Regions from separate parts of the Methylophilus sp. DMC14 genome, predicted to be linked through region 1. Evidence: predicted binding sites of a transcription regulator. Region 1 holds the regulator's gene; the other holds the start of a gene.
What was found. The regulator FliA, encoded in region 1, starts transcription of late flagellar genes. The targets are predictions, from matches to a motif close to CTAAAGTTNNCNNAAANNNTGCCGATANNA.

Region 1 (10,010 bases):
CATGACCTATCAGCAGTTAAAACAGGCTGAAAAAGCGATTGAATATCAGCTCAAAGGTGTCCTGATGCTGCGCAAATCAGGCACCCCTGACCAATATGCTGAAGCCAGCCTGACTTTGGGGCAATTGTTTACCGATAAAAAAGACTTTGTCGGGGCAGACAAAACCTACCAGCGCTTGATGGACTATGCGCATGAGAATGGCGGCGAATTTTATGAAGCCAAGACCGCCATTCAATGGGCCGCTTCAAAAAAGGCACAAGGGGATCATGCGGCTGCGCAACAGTTACTGCAGCAAGCCCGTACCATTGCCGCCAAATTAAAAGATGCTGAACTGGACGCCTTGTTGACACAGGCAAAGTAAAGCATTCCCAATCAAACTGGATGATTTGCGCTTGAGGCCCAGTTAAGGGCCTCAAGTGACGCATTTAGCCCTGTCAAACTTCCCTGGCAGTTAAAGATTTATTTTTATTTGGAATCCCCTGTAAGGTTTTCCTGTCATACGCGACAAACATACAATTGTCACCACACAGGAAACAACATGCAATTTGACCCTCACCGCAGCAACCCCAGCGGAATCTTACCCTCAGAAATCACGCCGCAAGCGCTGTTTGAACAACGCCGGACTTTGATCAAGGCTGCTGGTGTCGCCGCTGCCAGTTTGTGGTTGCCGACCACGGCACAGGCAGCGCAAACGCTGGAGTTCCAAAAAACCGCCTATGGCAAGGAGGAGACGCTGACCGCTTTGCAGGACGTGACCAATTACAATAATTATTATGAGTTTGGCACCGGCAAAGAAGACCCGGCGCGAGAGGCGGTGCTGTTCAAGCCGACGCCATGGACCATCAAGATAGAAGGTGCGGTCAAGCAAGCGAAAACCATAGGCATTGAGCAACTGATGAAGCTGGCACCGCTGGAAGAGCGGATTTATCGTATGCGCTGTGTCGAGGGCTGGTCTATGGTCATCCCATGGATAGGGTTGCCACTCAAGGCGCTGATTGACTGGGCGCAACCGACCGGCAATGCAAAGTATATTGAGTTTGTGTCGTATAACGACCCCCGGCATATGCCTGGCGCGCGCATGCCGATACTGGACTGGCCTTATGTGGAGGGGTTGCGTATGGATGAGGCCATGCAACCACTGACGATTCTGGCGGTGGGACTGTATGGCAAGGTCTTGCCAAATCAGAACGGCGCACCAGTGCGTCTGGTGGTGCCATGGAAGTATGGGTTTAAAGGGGCCAAAGCCATTTCTACCATTCGCTTTGTTGAGCAAATGCCAACGACAACCTGGATGCGGGCGAGTCAGCGTGAATACGGGTTTTACGCCAACGTAAACCCTCAAGTCGATCATCCACGCTGGACGCAGTCCTCAGAGAAGCGTATCGGCGCAGGACTGTTTGCCGGGCGCGTGAAAACCAAGCTGTTTAATGGTTATGAAGAAGTCGCCAGCTTGTATGCCGGGATGGATTTGAAGAAAAATTTCTAATATGAGTCCTTTATTCACATGGCCTTCTCTTTCAGTGAAAGACCGCATCAAGGGGGTGAAGATGCTGGTTTGGCTAGGCGCATTACTGCCGATACTGCGCCTGGTCTATCTGGGGGTTACCAATGACTTGGGGGCGAATCCGGTTGAGTTTATTGAGCGTTCGACCGGCACGTGGGCACTGGTATTTTTGTTACTGTCACTGAGTGTGACACCGCTTAAATCTCTCACCCGTCTAGGCTGGTTGATCGCCGTGCGGCGCCTGTTAGGGTTATGGATGTTTGCCTATGCCAGTTTGCATGTGACCAGTTATGTCTGGCTGGATTATCAGTTCGACTGGTCGGACATGGTCAAAGATATCGTCAAGCATCCCTATGTGCTGGTTGGGGCATTGGCTTTATTATTGACTGTGCCGTTGGCGGCTACTTCTAACCAGGCAGCCATGCATGCCCTTAAACAGCGCTGGAAAACATTGCATCAACTGGTGTATGTGATTGCGGTCTTGGCCTTGCTGCATTTCTGGTGGCTGGTCAAAAAAGACCTGACCGAACCGATCATTTACAGCGGGGTGTTTGGCTTGATCATGCTCTTGCGTTTGCCTGTCTTTAGTAGAAAGTAGATTTGGGCGATTTTTCTTTGATTTTTTATGATGCAAAGCCATCTTACGTGGGACGAACTCCAATCGCCGGATTTACCCCAAAGTGAGGCCGGGGAGGGGGATGGTCGCGCACTGTTTCTACCCGCGAACTTGCTTGCAGCCAGACAAGTGTTAAGGTATCTGTGCTTGACATCGCACTGCTTTTTGGACACATTATTGTAAATATAATGCGCAGCCATCCATTGGTAGTGCTATTCTAAAAATATTCTTCGGGGGTGTGCCATCTCATGACCAGCGTATTTACCTGCGTTGGAGGGACAGAGATTGTGCACTGCAGTTGTGAAAGTTTGCGATGTCTTCAGTAATCTCTGAGCCAAGTGCTTCAATATTGGCCAATCCTGCACTGTGTGTGCTTCTTGAACAGTGGTCTGATTTGCTTGATCCGGCCCAGTATTACCTGGCGGTTGAGACCAATGCCGCCGGTGATTGTTTGTCTGTGTTAGCGCAAGGGCCAGCTGCGACTACACCAGCGCATCAAGTCTTGAATAGCAACGGCCTTTGGCAAGCCTTACCCGCCGAAAGTCATGCGTTGATAAAAGCCCTGTTAACGCCCGCCACTGATCAGACCACCCAACAATGCATACAGATTGCCTGCGACCAGCTGGGAGTGCAGTGGCTAGAGTGTCGAGTGCATTATTTTTTGCATGGGCAAAACGAGCCACGTTGTTTGCTGCTGGTGCGGGATGTGAGTCAGACGCATCAAGCTGCCTTGCTTTACCAGCAAGAAAAACAACGAGTGCGAGACTATGATCGCTTCAAGTTTTCTATGCTGGAGCTGATTCTTAAAGAACAGGACACCGAACACATCCTGGCCTGGATTGTTGGCGAGATCGAAGCGCTGCATCCCGAGACCTTTTGTGCCATCGTGCTGACGCAGGATCTGGGGCAACGTGTACAAACCGTGATCGCGCCCAGTTTGCCATCTCCGCTACTGCAAACCTTGCAACAGCTCAAGCTGGAGGCCGGTAACGGCTCTCTAGCCACCGCGATCGCCACGCGCCAGCGCGTGATGGTTGAAAATGTCATGATCCATCCTTACTGGCAGTACCACCGAACGGCAGCACAGGCTTCGGGAGTGCAGGGTGGATGGGCAGAGCCTATTCTTAATGCTGCGGGGGAAGTGCTCGGGGCGTTTGCCTTGTATTCGCGTCAGGTACAACTGCCTACAGCCGCTGAGCAATCCCTGATCGGGCAGGCGGCCAGACTGGTCAGCATCGTCGTGGATCGCCATTTGTCACAGCAGTCGATGCAAACCCTGGCCTATCTTGAGCCGGTGAGCGGCTTGCCTAACCGCAAAAAAATGTATGAAGTATTGCATGCCTTGCGTCATCAATCCGCCGCAGAGCAACATGGCGGTCTCATTTATATAGACCTCGACCATTTCAAATGGGTGAATGAAGCCCATGGCCACAATGCAGGCAATACGCTGTTGCAGCAAGTGGCGCAGCGCCTGCAAAAGGCGGCACAACCGCATTTTATTGCCTGTATGGGCGGCGATGAGTTTCTGATTCTGCTTTCAGGACTGTCGACTCAAAAAGACAAGGCGGTACAACAGGTCTGGGCCTTGCAGCGCAAATTGCACAAGACCCTGCAACGGCCGTTTAACGTGGCAGGACTCAAGCTGCCGGTGACCGCCAGCATGGGTTTGTGCAGTTTTAGCGGGACAGACATGGATGAAACGGACTATGTGAAAGCCGCGGACATCGCTTTGCACAAAGCGAAGCAGTCTGGCCGCAACCATGCCTGTCTGTATGAGCCTGGCATGCAGACCGAGATTGCGACGCAAGCGCGCCTGGAAGCCGAGCTGCGCGAAGCCATCGTCCAGCAACAGTTGCGGGTTTATTATCAGGTGCAAGTGGACCACACCGGCCGGCCGTTTGGCGCAGAGGTCTTGCTGCGTTGGCAACACCCCACGCAAGGCCTCACTTCACCGCTGCAATTTATCGCGGTGGCCGAGAGCAGTGGCCTGATTGTTGAAATCGGCATGTGGGTACTCGACCAGGCATGTGCACAAATTGCCGTTTGGCAACGGGCACAAAAAACACGTGAACTCAGTTTGTCGGTGAATATCAGCGCGCGTCAGTTCCGACAGGCCAATTTCACCGCCATGGTCAAAGCCTGTTTACAGCGGCATCAAATCAACCCCAATGCCTTGCGTCTGGAGTTAACCGAAAGCCTGCTTTTGGAAAATGTGGACGATGCGGTACGCATCATGACAGAGCTCAGCCAGTCAGGCATCCAGTTCTCCCTAGACGACTTTGGCACCGGCTATTCTTCGTTGCAATATCTTAAAAAATTGCCACTGTATCAACTCAAGATAGACCGCTCATTTGTAAATGATATTGTGACCGATAGTCATGACCGCACCATTGTGCGTACCATTATTGCCATGGCGCAGAGCATGTACCTCGGCGTGATTGCCGAAGGGGTTGAAACCCCAGAACAACTGGAACTGTTGCTAAACAATGGTTGCCGCCGCTACCAGGGTTACCTGTTTGGTAAACCCATGCCAATAGACGCATTTAATGATTGGTTGCAACAAGCGTTGGTTTAGAAATGATGCCCTAAAAGGCGATGGTTTAAAAAATAACTTTTACGGCCGCACAGCCAAGGTCAAGGCTGACTGTTGCGCTTGTTTGTCATTGCTGATGGCAAGGTAGCTGGCGTTGCCATCGGTGGAATCTCTGCGGTTGCTTCTGGCTCGGCTGGCGAGACTTCCTGGCGGTTCGCCAGATTGGTGGTGAGTTGCTCACCTGCCTCTGCGGTGAGGATGCGCAGGGTGATACGGCTGTTGAGCGATTGCGCCAGATTGTTGTCACTGCTGGAGAGCGGCCTTGTTTCTGCCAGGCCAAGGGCTGAAAGCCGTTTGGCTGCGATGCCATCGGCGGCCAGTGTAGCCGCGACGCGTGCTGCCTGCGTCGCCGTCAATGTCCAACGCTTGCTTTCTGCGTCAACCATGCCACTGAAGGTGTGCTTGTCACTATGCCCTTCAACCTGGAGGGTGCGGTATTCATTTTTTAGTTGTGCGCTGATGATGTGCAGTACCTGGCTGGCCTGGGGTGTATATGCCGCCTGGTTGTTCTGGAACAGCAGATGGGTGGAAATATCCATTTCCACCCCCAAGTCTGACTGGTAAACCGTGATCTGTTTTTGCTCTATCCATTGCCCCAGAGTGTTGGCCAGTTGCTGAGCCATGGCGCGTATTTTCTCCTGATCACGCAGTTTTTTTTCCTGATATAGATAGCTGAGCGGCAAAGGCTTCATCACCGCACTTGGAACTTGCCCATTTTGATTCTGTGCGCCAGGAACTGGCAAACCAGGCGTTTGTAAGCCCTGTGGCATATTCTGCGGCTGGCCGACAGCCCCCGGTTGCCCCTGAAACGCATTGACGACCGAGCTGGAGAGGGCGCGGTATTTATTCAGGTTAATGTTGGAGGTGGCATACATGACCACAAAAAAAGCAAACAGCAGGGTAATGAAGTCTGCATAAGAAATGAGCCACCGTTCGTGGCTTTCCTCTTCATCTTCGAGCTTGTGGCGTCTGTACATCACGATTGTCTCAAATGCAGATAAGATTCCAGCCGTTCACTGACCAGTTTTGGATTGTCGCCCCGTGCGATGGAGACCCAGGCATTGAGCAGCATTTCGCGCCTGGACATTTCATGCTGGACATGGCCTTTGAGTTTATTGGAGATGGGTAAAAACACCAAGTTGGCCAGCGCCACACCATAAATGGTGGCAACAAAGGCCACTGCGATGCCACTACCAATCTTGCTTGGGTCAGACAGATTCTCCATGACATGAATCAGGCCGAGCACCGCACCCAGAATGCCTACGGTGGGCGCATAGCCACCTGCCGCTGACCAGATTTTGACAGCCTCGCGCTGTTGCATTTCGTAGTAATATATATCAATGGCACAGACTTCGCGGATGCGGTCAGGCGGGGTGCCGTCCACCAGCAATTGCAAGCCCTTGCGTACAAAAGGATCCTGCTCACGCTTGATGTAGCTTTCCAGAGACAGCACGCTTTCTTTGCGCGCCTGCTGGCTCCATTGATTGATTTTAACGGCGAGTTTTTTACGGTCATCCTGTGGGTGCACAAAGGCCAGCTTCAGCATGCGCAGGCCTTTGATAAACACTTTGAGTTCGGTTTGCAGCAAGACTGCGCCAGTCGTGCCTAGCATGACTACCGCAAAGGCCGCAGGTTGCATCAGGGAGTTGAGGTGGCCCCCTTCTATGACTTGGCCAAGGACCAGGCCGCCGAGTGCAATCAGCAGTCCGGCCAGGCTACCCCAATCCATCAGGCAACTCCGGTCCAGGCTTTTTCACGCATGGCGGCACGCAAGCGGGCGACCGCCTGGCTATGCAGCTGGCAAACGCGTGATTCGGACACACTCATGATGGCGCCGATTTCCTTGAGGTTAAGTTCCTGCTCGTAATACAAGCCCATCAATATCTTTTCACGCTCTGGCAAATTGTCGATAGAGGCAATCAAGGCTTCGCGGAAGTCGCTTTCGAGCAGGGCCTTCACCGGGTCGCTGCTATCATCGTCCACATAGCGATCCAGAAAGTGCTCGCCACCGTCATCGTCCTGAAAATCTTCGTAATAAATCAGCTGGTGACCCTGGCAGTCGCTCAAGACGTCATAGTAGTCTTCCAGGCTAAAATTCATATGCTTGGCGATTTCGGATTCGGTAGGCGGGCGGCCCAGTTTTTGTTCCAGCTGTTGCACAGCCATCTCGATATCGCGCATGTTTTTGCGGATGCCGCGCGGGAGCCAGTCGGCACCGCGCAATTCATCCAGCATGGCGCCACGCACGCGCTGAGAGGCATAGGTTTCAAATTGTGCCCCATGCGTATCTTCGTAACGCTGTATCGCGTCCATCAGGCCGATCATGCCCGCTTGCACCAGGTCATCCAGCTCGACGCAGGAGGGCAGCTTGGCCTTCATTTGATAAGCCATTTTCTTGACCAGGCCGCTATGCATTTTGAGCATCTGATCGGTATTTTGAGTCGTGCCTTTAGCGGTATACATGTTTTTCCTTTTTGACTTTAGGCAACAGCCATGGATGGCATGGAAATCCGTTGTTGTTCGAGACGATGGGCGACGGTTTTAAACGCCAGTGTGCTGGAAAGCTGTTTGCTCACTTCGGCGGTCGCGCGGCCAGGGTTATCAGTGACTGCCATACTGGTGTCAGCAGGCATGGCACCGATGAACTCCAGCGTGATGCCCAAAAATTGTTTGCACACCTGGTTCAGGCGCATAAAGTACTGATTGCCTTGATCATGGTTAGCGTCTGTTACGACGACGCCCAACGGAATCTGCCCATGTTGCTGGCTGATATGCTTGATGGTCGCATACGCCGACTTAATGGCGGCGTCGCTTCTATCCATTTGGATCACCAGCTCATGCGCGGCAATTACCGGCAGCAGCAGGCTGTAGTCTTGACTATCCAGTTGTGCTTCAATCATCACAGTGTCGTAATCGTACGCAAGTTGCTCCACTATACCGTTGAGTTGCGTTTTTAAATCGTGAGATAAAGGCGAGGTTAACAGGTCATTTTCGCCCAAACAGGTCAGGTCATAGCCTTGCGGGTGTTTGAAAATGCCCCGCTTGATGGCCTGGCGTTGCACGGCGATGCCTTGCAGGGAATGTGTCATCGCGGGTTGGCGGTGCGCGTGCACCAGCAACAAACGCTGTTCTGGCGTCAGCATGCTGGTCGCCAGTTGACGCATCCACTGGCTGACTGGCTGGCCATTGGCCCCAATCACACTGATAATGCGGGCAGAGGTTTTGGCCATGATACGGCGCAAGCCGTCCGCCTGGTCACGGTAATTAAACATGTGGCTGCTCCTGGCTGGCGGTTTGCATCATGCTGGAGATCACCAGCGGTAATTCTTCATCCAGATACTGGTAGGGCAGGCTGGCCTGGTGTGGTGTCAACACGCGTTCGACCAGGGCTTGCTTGTCTGCAACCTCGATATCCTCTGGCACACGCTGACCGCTGGTGGTGTAAAACAGGCGCATGCGTTCGCGAATCAACACGTCCAGTACATTGCCAATCGCAGCCGCTTCGTCGAGTTTGGTGACGATACAGCCAGCGATATCATGCTTTTTGTAGCTACGCATCACATCAGTTAAGGTATCGCCGGTTGAGGTCGCATTCAGGCACAACAGTTTCTGTATCGGGCTGTCGGCACGGCTCAGCATGGAAAGTTGCTCAGTCACCGCCTGGTCACGCTGGCTCACGCCTACGGTATCCACCAGAATCATATGTTTGTTCTTGAGTTCGTTTAAGGCTATTTTTAAGTCTTCTTCATCTTTGACCGCATGTACCATCACGCCCAGAATCTTGCCGTAAATGCGTAATTGCTCGTAGCCGCCAATCCGGTAGCTGTCCGTGGTGATCAAGCCCAGGTTCTGGGTGCCATGTTTCATCACATAGCGGGCCGCCAGTTTGGCTGTGGTGGTGGTTTTGCCTACCCCGGTCGGGCCGACCAAGGCATAGATACCGCCACGGTCCAGCAAAGCATCTTCGTCGTCCAGCGTGTGCAAATTGCGGCTGATCACTTCTTTGGCCCACATTGGCGCCTTGTTCACATCAATGTGTTGCGGCATTTTTTCGGCAATCTGGCGTGAAAGCGACGCACTGAAGTTGGCAGCGAGCAGGGTGCCCAGCACTTTTGATTTGGCCGGGCTATGTTGTAAATGATGCTGCCAGGTCATGGCACTCATCTGGGTTTCAAAGTGGCTGCGCATCTGGCGCATTTCCACCATCATGCCTTGCATTTTTTCTTCCAGCGTTTGTGTTGCCAGCTGATACGCATGCTCTTGTTGTTCACTGTGCTGCTTGAGCATGTCCATGATGGCCGATTCGTTGACACTGGCCTCTTCAGATACCGTGGCTGCCGGCGGCTGAACGGCGCGCGGCGCCAGCACTGGAGTTGCTTGCCGGGGTTGCTCTTTGGCATTCACAAAATCAAGCAGGCTGCGTGTTTGCTCGCTGCCTTGCTCAGCAGTTGGCTGGCTCGCACTGGCATCGACATCCGACTCCAGCATGGCCATGATCTCAGTCCCACCGTTGACACTGCGATTCGCAACAATAATGGCATCTTCCCCCAAGGCCTGCTTGACCTGAGCCAGGGCTTCACGTGCGTTTTTGCCAAAAAATCTTCTGATGTTCATATTACTGCGCTCCAATTAAACTGGTGACACGAATCGATTTGTTGTCTGGCAACTCATCATGGGATAACACTCTGAGGTGCGGGACGGTCCTTCTTAAAAATCTGGATAAAGCCTGGCGGAGGGGGCCAGCCACCAGCAGGACTGGTGTCAAGCCCATCTGCTCTTGCTGTCTGGCGGCCATTTCGGTCTCTTGTGACAGTCTTTCGGCAATGCCAGGCTCGATCACGCCCTGGCTGGACTGGTTGTTTTGTAATGCTTGCAACAACAGTTTTTCCAATTGACCATCTAAGGTCATGGCGGTGATTTCGTTGCTGTAGGGGAACAGGTCCTGCACAATTGCACGCCCCAGCTTGATGCGGACCATGGCGGTCAGGTCATTGGCATCTTGCGAATACTGGGCATGGTCTGCCAGCGTTTCCAGAATCGTGCGCATGTCACGGATATGCACGCCCTCATTAAGCAGGTTTTGCAAGACCTTTTGCAAGGTGGACAAGCTGATGATCTTGGGCACAATTTCCTCAATCAGCTTGCTGGATTCCTTGCTCATGTGATCTAGCAATTGCTGGACTTCCTGGCGGCCCAACAGCTCACCGGCATTGAGTGAAATGATGTGGTTTAAATGGGTGGCAATCACGGTGCCAGGATCTACCACGGTATAGCCCAGACTTTGTGCGAATTCTTTC
Region 2 (10,010 bases), on a different contig from region 1:
TTGTTGATGGCTTCTACCACGTTATTCGCGGTTGAGAAATCACTTTCCTTAAGCTCAAGCCTGACGACATCTTGACTGAGCAGGGTGTTTGGCAGCGAGCGTTCTACGGTCGCGCCTTCAGAAATGCGGCCCACGCTTAAATGATTAATTTGCGCCTGACTGCCGTTGGCAGAGGCACCGACACCGCCGACCACTAGGTTACCTTGAGCCATGGCATAGATTTGTCCATCTGCACCTTTGAGCGGTGTCATCAGCAGGGTGCCTCCCCGCAGGCTTTTGGCGTTACCCATAGAGGAAACGGTCACATCCAAGGTTTGTCCTGGTTGTGCAAAAGGGGGCAGGGCGCTGGTGACCATGACGGCGGCAATATTTTTCAGCATCAGGTTAGTGCCTGGTGGAATCGTCACCCCGAGTTGGTTCATCATGCTGATGATACTTTGGACGGTAAACGGGGTTTGTACTGTCATGTCGCCTGTGCCATCCAGACCGACAACCAGGCCATAGCCAATCAACTGGTTGCTACGCACGCCCTGAATGTTGCTGATGTCCTTGATGCGTTCTGCGTGGGCATTATCTGTGTTGACGATGGTCACACTGAGCAACAACAGCATGCACAACAGTTCTTTTCTGTTGTCGTAGAAATAACGTAACAGGGTGCGTGCGTTGCGGGGGGATGTTTTTTTCATCATGTGTGTCCCCTACAACGGAATCATGCTAAGAAAGAAGCGGGAAAATATCGATAAAGCCTCTGCTGCATCCAATTTGCTATTGGTCCGGTATTCAATTCGTGCATCTGCCACTGTGGTCGAAACGACCTGATTACCCAGCGTAATTTTGTCCGGGTTCACAATACCTGAAAAACGCACAAACTCGGTCCCTTTGTCAAAGCCAATCTGCTTTTCACCACTAATGACTAGGAAGCCGTTCGGCAACACATCAACCACCGTTGCAGTTACCGACCCGCTAAATGTATTGCTTGCGTCTGCAGTCGCCTTGTCTTTAAATGAGAGAGCAGAGCTGGCATTGAAAGAAGCTTTAGGCACGTTATGACCAAATAAGCCAGTGACGCCAGCTGTGGTTGCACCATCTTTGGTTTGTTCATTATCAGTAGCTTTGTTGGCAGTCGTGTTTTCTGTAATCAACACAGTGACAATGTCGCCGACATAACGTGGTCGACGATCTTCAAATAGGGGGCGGTAGGCGCCACTGTTAAAGATGGATCCTTCTGTACGTGTATCCGGGCGGGCCACAGCAACACGGGGTGTTTCAGGCTTTTGAACAATCGTGGACGGCGTGATTGAGCAGCCATTCAGTAATTGCGAGAATGCCAGACAAAGTAATAAGCTCATGATCGTTCTATTCATCATTTGAGTGCCCCTCAACCAGGGATTAAAGCTGTGCTAGTTTTTGCAGCATCTGATCCGAGGTCGTGATTGCTTTGCTATTAATTTCATAGGCGCGCTGCGTCTGAATCATGCTGACCAGCTCTTCCACCACATTGACGTTGGACGTTTCAACATAGCCTGAATTCAACAGACCTGCACCATTTGTGCCTGGGGTGTTCACGCCAGGGTTGCCAGAGGCCGTGGTTTCTACGTAAAGGTTTTCACCTTTGCCCTGCAAACCGGCTGGGTTGATAAATGTTGCCAGCTGAATCTGGCCGATCTGCGTCGTGCCAGTGGTGCCGGGAGTCGTGATTGAAACCACACCATCGCGGCCTATGGTCAGACTTTGCGCATTGGCCGGAATACTGATGGCTGGTTGCACTGGATAGCCGCTAGCAGTCACCAGCTGTCCCTGGCTGTCGACCTGGAAAGAGCCATCACGAGTATAGGCTGTGGTGCCATCAGGCAGTAAAATCTGGAAAAAGCCTTGGCCTTGAATCGCCACATCTTTGTCGTTATCAGTTTGTTGCAAGTTGCCTTGGGTAAAAATACGCTCAGTGGCGACCGGTTTTACACCTGTACCCAGTTGTAACCCACTTGGCAACTGGCTTTGCTGCGAGCTTTGGGCTCCAGCCTGGCGCAAATTCTGGTAGAGCAAGTCTTCAAATACTGCACGTGATTTTTTAAAGCCGCTGGTACTCACGTTGGCCAGGTTATTTGAAATCACGTCCATCTGCATTTGTTGTGCATCCAGACCGGTTTTGGAAATCCATAATGAGCGTATCATTGTTCACTCCTAGGGCATTGAGTCATGTTCATAGTGACATCTTAGTCCTGGCCTTAGCCATTCAAACCAAAGAGTTGATCAGCTTTTCCAGCGTTGTTTTGGGCGTTATCAAGCATTTTCATTTGCATATCAAACTGCCTGGCCAGGCTGATCATATTGACCATGGTATCTACTACGTTGACGTTACTGCTTTCCAACGCCCCTCCAACCAGGGTAACATTGGCATCTGCTGGAGCGGGTTGGCCATTTGACGTTACAAATAATCCATCGTCGGCCCGTTTCAGGCTTGACTCAGGCGGGTTTGCCAATTTGATGCGGCCAATAATATTGGTTGCACCAGGCGCTGTGAGGTTATTCACGCTAGAGACGGTACCATCCTTGGCAATCGTGATAGTCACATCCGGCGGAATACTGATCGGACCACCATCGCCCATCACATTTAAGCCAGATTCAGTTTGTAATTGTCCATTCTGGTTAATTTTGAGTGAACCGTTGCGCGTATAGCCCTCAGTGCCATCAGCGCGCTGTACTGCAATCCAGCCCTCACCTTGTACTGCGACGTCAAGATCGCGTCCTGTTTGCTGAATGCTGCCTGCCGCATAGTTGGTGCCCATGGTGGCGTCCACAACGAATGCGCGGGTCGGCAGGCCATCTCCCAAAATCGGTACCGCCCGGAAGCTGTCTATCTGTGCTTTAAACCCGGTTGTGGTTGCATTTGCTAGATTGTGTGCAGTAGTGGCCTGCTGCTCCAGGATATGTTTGGCGCCGGTCATGGCGGTATAAATCAGACGGTCCATCGCGACTCCTTCAATCAGTCAACATTCAGCGTTTAACAACTCAATTAACGCATGTTCACCAGTGTTTGCAGTACCTGGTCTTGCGTTTTAATGGTTTGCGAGTTGGCCTGGTACACCCGCTGAGCCATAATCATGTTCACTAGTTCAGCCGTTAGATCCACGTTGGAATCTTCCACTGCTGAAGATTGCAGCACCCCCAAGGTGCTGCTGCCTGGCGCGCCTATCAAGGCTTCTCCTGAGTCATAAGAAGATTGCCATTGGTTGCCACCCAGAGAGTGCAAGCCGTTAGGGTTGACGAAGTTAGCGAGTACGACCCTGCCCAGTGGCTGGGATTGACCATTACTGTAACGGCCAACAATAATTCCGTCGCTACCGATACTGAAGTTGGCAATCCGGCCTGAAGTATAGCCATCCTGGGCTAACTTGTTGACACTGAAGCCAGAGCCGTATTGTGTGCTGGTGGTGTAATCCAGATTCAAATTGACGGCACCAGCACCGCTTGAAGGTGTAAAACTTACATTCAAAGCGGCCGAGTTTGTAGTGTCATAAGCACCGGAGGTCGTGAATTTAATCGTAGGTGCTGCTGTAGGCGGCGTCGTTACTGCTGGAGAAATTTGAGCGCCGTCTGCTGTAGTGTAGACCCCCCAGGTATTGGCTGCGGTTTTGACAAAGTAGTTTTGCACGGTATGGCTGTTACCGAGGGCATCATAAACGGTAATCGACGTGGAGTTGGTATAAGTCGTGGCATCAGATGCATTAAAGGGTTTGACTGTCTGATCAATGACCGGGCTATCAGAGTTCAGATTGAGTTTTCCTGTGACCTGGGTCGAGTTTTTTGGAGGAAGGTCGCTCGTGTTAATCTGAATATCCACGGGGGAAGAACCGTCCAAATTGTTGGCGCTATTGCCTCTGAGGCGCTTACCTTCACTATTTACAATATAACCATCTTTGTCCATTTCAAATTGGCCATTGCGTGTGTAGGTCACTACGCCATTCTGACTCATAATAAAAAAGCCATTGCCGTTGATGGCGACATCCAGTGTATTGTTGGTATTGGTGATGTTGCCTTGCGTGAACTCTTGTGCCACCTTGGCCAACTTGGTACCAATCCCGATTTGTGTAGCACCGCCGCCATTCAATGATGCGGCGTACACATCAGAAAATTTGGAGGTGGATTGTTTAAAGCCCACAGTATTGGCGTTGGCAACGTTGTTCCCAATCACTGACAATTGTTGAGAGGTGGCATTTAAACCGCTAAGACCTTGTTGAAAACTCATGCTATTTCTCCTTGCGTAAGATTACATTCTGTAGGGCTTTAGAATACTTCCAGCACGTCGGCCAGCGCGACGTCATTGCCTGTGCTTAAGTTCAGTCTGGATGAGCCGTTCGTTTGGGAAACACTTTGCACCTGGGACAGACTTAATGCAGTGCTGGTTGTATTTGCATCTGCCAATTTTGCAGTTGTTTCAAATGTATACGTGCCGCTAGGGGCGGGCTGACCACTTGCGTCTTTTCCATCCCATGACAGGGCATTGATCCCGCTAGCCTGTTTGCCGAGTGTTAATGTTTGTACGACGGCACCCGCGCCATTCTTAATAGTGACGGTTAAGCTGTCAGCGCCATTCGGAACATTTACGCCAAATAGTGCGCCTTTGTCACCCAGTGACATCGTATTGCCCGCAGACAAGATATTGCGGCCTATCATGCTGGTTGCTTGGTAGGATTGTCCCATCTGCACATTGTTGATAAGGCTAGTCATGGAGTCATTCAGTTTGTTGATACCGGTCACCGTATTCAGTTGCGCGATCTGGCTGGTAACCTGTGCGTTATCCATGGGATTAAGCGGATCCTGATTTTGCATTTGGGTTACTAGCAGCTTCATGAACTTATCTTGAGCGTCATTGGCGCTTGATCCGGTCTGTCGATTGTTAACCGTGTTTAATAAGTCCTGAGGCACTTGGTTGTTCGTATTAACCGTGGTCATATGAGATTCCTTTCTGCAGGTTATTGACCAATATTGAGTGTTTTAAGCAACATGGTCTTGGCCGCATTCATGGTTTCCACGTTGTTTTGATAAGCTCGGGAGGCAGAGATCATGTTCACCATCTCTTCAGTAACGTTGACGTTAGGCATGGTGATATAGCCTTCACTGTTGGCCATCGGGTGTTTGGGGTCGTAGACCACTTTGCCGGGGCGGTTATCTTCAATCACGCCGTCAACCGCAACCGTGCTGGCGTTTTGATTCGCTGCATCTTGCACGGCCTTGAACACGACCTGTTTGGCCTGGTAGGGTTTGCCGTCAGAACTGACCACGCTGTCCGCGTTGGCCAGGTTGCTGGCAACCGTATTCAGGCGCATGGATTGGGCGCTCATTGCAGAGCCGGAAATCTTGAATACATTAAACAAAGACATGTCAGTACTCCTTACTCAATTACTGGCCATTGATTGCGGTCAGCATTTTTTTGATCTGGCCGGTGATCATGGTTAAGCTTGCTTCATAGCGGATGCCGTTATCGACATAGGCATTACGTTCTGCATCCATGTCTACCGTATTGCCGTCTACAGAGGCTTGCGTCACCGTACGGAACAATGGATCACCCGGGCCTGCGTAGCCTTGATTCGGCTGACCTTGCATGTGGCCCGAGTCGGTTTTTTGCAAACCATCTGTCGCTGTACCCGTGCTACTGGCTGGGTGCATGGCGGCCTGCATGGCGGCTTTAAAGTCGATATCGCGTGCCTTGTATTGCGGTGTATCCGCATTGGCGATATTGGATGCCAACAGCTCTTGACGTTCATTGCGTACACGCAATGCCGTCTGATGAAAATTCAGTGCGGCGTCTAATTTGTTGATCATCATTGATTCCTTTCAGTTGCCTGAATCTCTGCCCCGTCATTGCTGTTACCGGATATCAAAAGCACGGTATTCAACAATGTGCTAAAGGTTTGCCAAAGACTGCCGTTAATCCTGATAACTCGGTCTCAGTTGCTGCTCGAGTCACTTTTACTAGCTATGCCTAGTCTACGCCGCAGGTTGATGAACAATTTCTGAATTAAATGCGGTAAATCCCCTTTATTTGAGCATTTGGCGCTAGCGGTTGTGCGTAGAATGGGTGCTCATGAAACCTCGTCTGCTTACATTTTTTTGTGCCATGCTGATTGCCCTGACCGGGCTCTTCAGTCATGTCTTGTACGCAGCTGACCGTACGGCGACAACCGCTACGCTGGTCAATCAGCGTGCCGCTGAGCCGGCGGTCGCAGACATGCACAGCCGCGTGTATCAAACTGCTGTGCAATATGTACAGAGCCAGACGCAAGGCTATCCAGGCAAAGTTAATGTTGACATTCAGCCACTGGACAACCGTGTTCGTATTGCTGCCTGCGACATGATGGAAGGATTTACCGTCCCAGGCTCACGGCTGTGGGGTAAAACACATATAGGTGTCCGTTGTCTGCAAGCCGAGACCAAATTGTGGACGTTGTATATGCAAGCAGACGTGCAAGTGTGGGCTGAATATGCAGTGACGGCAGTGCCAGTCAGTCAGGGCGCACTACTGAGCCCGAACGATGTGGTGTTGCAGTCAGGAGATTTAAGTAAATTGCCGGCTGGCATTATCACGGACTTGTCCATGCTCGAAGGCAAACAAGCTGCCTTGAATATGCCTTTGGGCACAGTGTTGCGCCCCGAGCTGCTCAAGTCTAGACCTGTGATTATGCAGGGGCAGACTGTACAGTTAAACAGCCGTGGCGAAGGATTTGTTGTGACTGCCGATGGGACTGCGCTGCAAACTGCCAATGCTGGCCAGGTGGTGGATGTCAAAGTCAGCAGTGGCCAGGTGATTAAAGGGGTGGCGCTGTCGAGTGGAAAAGTCGATGTAAGATATTAGGCAGACTCACCACGACAAACATGAAAAAACGCTTCTCGATCAGAATCTTGAGATAAAAACTATATTAACAACTAAAGTTCGCTTAAACTATGCCGATAGAACTGTTAATCAATGAGGGTTTAGTCACCCGACAAACTCAGACATCAAGGCAGAGGGATAGCATGAATATTTCAGATTCGATCAAGAAACTTGGGATTGGTGTAGATAAACCAGTATTAGATAAAGGTACCAGCAGCAAAAGTACCGAAAAAACAACAGCATCGGCAACGCCCGCCAGCAAAGACAATGTGACATTGTCCGCGGCATCGGTGCAGATGCAGTCCATAGAAGCGGGGATCGCCTCGTCAGAGGTGTTTGATACGCACAAAGTGGACGAAATTAAAAGTGCTATTGCGCGTGGAGACTTTACTGTCGACACGGGTAAAGTGGCTGACGGCTTATTGCAAACCGTTAAGGACTTGATACATTCGAAAAAAGGATGATGTTTATGACAACTGCAAATCGCAACGCTATCCCTGAGATCAGTTTTGAAGCGGATGCCAATCTGGTTGAAGCGCTCATTGAAGATTTGCAGAATGAACAAAAAGCCCTGGTCAAAGCTGACCTGGACACCATAGAACGGATTATTGATCAGCGTGTAGAATTGCTACAGGCGCTGGGTGAAGCCGCAAAACAGCGTTACGCTGCCTTGTCGGCCGCCGGCTTCGAAGCCAATGAAAAAGGCATGGCTAAATGGCTGGAGTTAGGTCATGGCAAAGTGATGGATACTGCATGGCTGGAGTTCCAGAAAAAGCTGGCGCAGGCAAAAGAGCTTAACCGCATCAACGGCATCCTGATCAACAAACATTTTCAACGCAACCAGGAAAAACTGGATGCGATTCAAGGCAAAGCACCCAATGCCACGCAGTTCTATGGCAAAAATGGTCAAACTCACGGTGCTCACAGCTCTCGCACCAGTTTTGCGGTATAACTCGCATTAAAATCAAACGATCACAACCGTAAATGGCAATTCATCATTGCCATTTTCAAGCTTGAGCGTTGCTTACTGGCTTTCCAGCCATTCCCAGCGCTCCAGTTTCTGCAAGATTAACGCTTCAATTTCATCCAGTCTCTCTTGTCGTTGCTTGACCTGCTCAGGCGCTTGCTTGTAAATGTCGCCTTGTGCAAACTGTGCCTGGATATCAGCTTGCTCTTGCTCTAATTGTTCAATTTCTGCAGGCAGCGCTTCAAGCTCACGCTGTTCCTTAAAGCTCAACTTTTTTCGGGTTGAGGTGTTGGATGAGGCGTTCGGGCTGACGGGGGACGAGGCTGCAGGCACCGGTTTTTCGACTGGTTTATTTGCAGCTTCGCGCTGCTGGCTAAAGCGCAGCCAGTCATCATAACCACCGCTAAATTCGGTGAGTTTGCCCTGGCCTTCAAAAGCAATGACTTGTGTTACCGTATTTTCCAGGAATGCCCGGTCATGACTCACCAGAAACAGGGTGCCCGCATAATCTTGCAGCAGGTTTTCCAGCAGTTCCAGCGTATCGATATCCAGATCGTTGGTGGGTTCGTCTAGCACCAATACATTGGCCGGACGCGCAAATAATCGGGCTAGTAACAGACGATTGCGTTCACCGCCAGACAGAGATTTGACCGGGGAGCGTGCACGTTGCGGTGCAAACAGAAAATCCTCAAGATAACCAATGACATGGGTGCGTGTTTCACCGATTTGCACATACTCCGATCCCGGACTGATCGTGTCCATCAGCGTTGCTTCCGGGTTGAGCTGTTCGCGCATCTGGTCAAAGTAGGCCACCTGGATATTCGTTCCCAGTTGCACCTTGCCCGCGCTCGGCGCCAACTCGCCCAAGAGCAGCTTAAGCAGGGTAGATTTACCGACTCCGTTCGGGCCTAGCAGTCCGATGCGGTCCCCCCGCATGATGCGGGTACTAAAGCGATTAATCAGCACTTTGTCACCAAACGCCATGCGCACTTCTTGCAGTTCTGCAATCAGCTTGCCTGAGCGCTCGCCCGCATCCAGTTGCAAGTGCACCTGACCTTGACGATCACGGCGTGCAGCGCGGTCAAGCCGCAGTTGTTCCAGTCTTCTGACGCGACCTTCATTGCGCGTGCGCCTGGCTTCAACCCCTTTGCGGATCCAGACTTCTTCCTGCGCTAGAAACTTGTCAAATTTGGCCTGGTGTTGTGCTTCTACGGTCAGCAATTCAGCCTTTTTCAGTTGGTACTGGCTATAGTTGCCTGTAAATTCGGTTAAATGACCGCGGTCAAGTTCGACAATACGGGTAGACAGGCGGTCCAGAAAGCGACGATCATGCGTAATCAGCATCACGCTGCCTTGATAGCCCAAGAGCAGCTCCTCTAGCCAGACGATTGCTTCCAGATCCAGATGGTTCGTCGGTTCATCGAGCAACAAGACATCGGGGGCTTGCACTAATGCCTTTGCCAAGGCCACGCGTTTGCGCCAGCCACCTGACAACGTTGCGATTGGGGTGTCTGCCTGTAGCCCGAGTTTGGACAACACTGACTCAATGCGGGATTGTAGCGCCCAGCCGTTTTCAGCTTCCAGGCTGTGCTGTAATACTTGCATGCGATCGAGCAAAGCTTCAGTCTCTTGCGTCTGCGACAACTGCAGTGACAGGTCGTGATATTCTTTAAGTTGTGTCACGACATTCCCCAAGCCTTGGGCGACGGCAGTAAACACATCATGCGCTGCATCCAGCTCGGGCTCTTGCGGTACGTAGGCAATCTTGCTGCCAGGGTCGCGCCAATATTCGCCATCATCCAGTTTGATCAGCCCGGCGACCACTTTAAGCATGCTGGATTTACCGGTTCCGTTACGGCCAATGATGCCGACACACTCCTTGTTATCCAGCTGAAAGTTGACTTGGTCCAGCAATGGCACATGACCAAAGGCCAGGCTGGCCTGTTTGAGTGTGATTAAAGGCATATCAGTGTATCTGTTGTGAAGGCGAGGGGAGGGTCTCTAAGGGCGCCAGAGCGGCACGTAAAGAGACAGAGGGGGCGGGCCGGGTATCTGGCTGATACTCCTCGACCCAGCGCTGCAAGTCTTGCTTGATTTGAGACTCTGGCAAATGCGGTATGGTCGCCAACCACTCGAGCAACTGCGTCAGCCAAAGGCTATCTGCACTGCGCG

Region 2: the regulator FliA is predicted to act here: its motif matches at 6,925-6,954, upstream of flgM (flagellar biosynthesis anti-sigma factor FlgM).

What each region holds. Positions count from the first base shown of each region.
Region 1 covers NZ_JBQUZA010000006.1:145,188-155,197, forward strand. The annotation lists gene ACT53C_RS12495 (tetratricopeptide repeat protein) at 1-361, shown strand, start outside; gene msrP (protein-methionine-sulfoxide reductase catalytic subunit MsrP) at 539-1,486, shown strand; gene ACT53C_RS12505 (protein-methionine-sulfoxide reductase heme-binding subunit MsrQ) at 1,488-2,102, shown strand; gene ACT53C_RS12510 (putative bifunctional diguanylate cyclase/phosphodiesterase) at 2,434-4,695, shown strand; gene ACT53C_RS12515 (flagellar motor protein MotB) at 4,755-5,690, opposite strand; gene ACT53C_RS12520 (flagellar motor protein) at 5,690-6,442, opposite strand; gene ACT53C_RS12525 (RNA polymerase sigma factor FliA) at 6,442-7,176, opposite strand; gene ACT53C_RS12530 (MinD/ParA family ATP-binding protein) at 7,194-7,985, opposite strand; gene flhF (flagellar biosynthesis protein FlhF) at 7,978-9,327, opposite strand; gene flhA (flagellar biosynthesis protein FlhA) at 9,329-10,010, opposite strand, start outside.
Region 2 covers NZ_JBQUZA010000004.1:203,347-213,356, reverse strand. The annotation lists gene ACT53C_RS10080 (flagellar basal body P-ring protein FlgI) at 1-611, opposite strand, end outside; gene ACT53C_RS10075 (flagellar basal body L-ring protein FlgH) at 699-1,349, opposite strand; gene flgG (flagellar basal-body rod protein FlgG) at 1,390-2,172, opposite strand; gene flgF (flagellar basal-body rod protein FlgF) at 2,226-2,969, opposite strand; gene flgE (flagellar hook protein FlgE) at 3,014-4,246, opposite strand; gene ACT53C_RS10055 (flagellar hook assembly protein FlgD) at 4,285-4,953, opposite strand; gene flgC (flagellar basal body rod protein FlgC) at 4,974-5,381, opposite strand; gene flgB (flagellar basal body rod protein FlgB) at 5,401-5,823, opposite strand; gene flgA (flagellar basal body P-ring formation chaperone FlgA) at 6,086-6,853, shown strand; gene flgM (flagellar biosynthesis anti-sigma factor FlgM) at 7,015-7,335, shown strand; gene ACT53C_RS10030 (flagella synthesis protein FlgN) at 7,341-7,823, shown strand; gene ACT53C_RS10025 (ATP-binding cassette domain-containing protein) at 7,896-9,803, opposite strand; gene ACT53C_RS10020 (polysaccharide biosynthesis protein) at 9,805-10,010, opposite strand, start outside.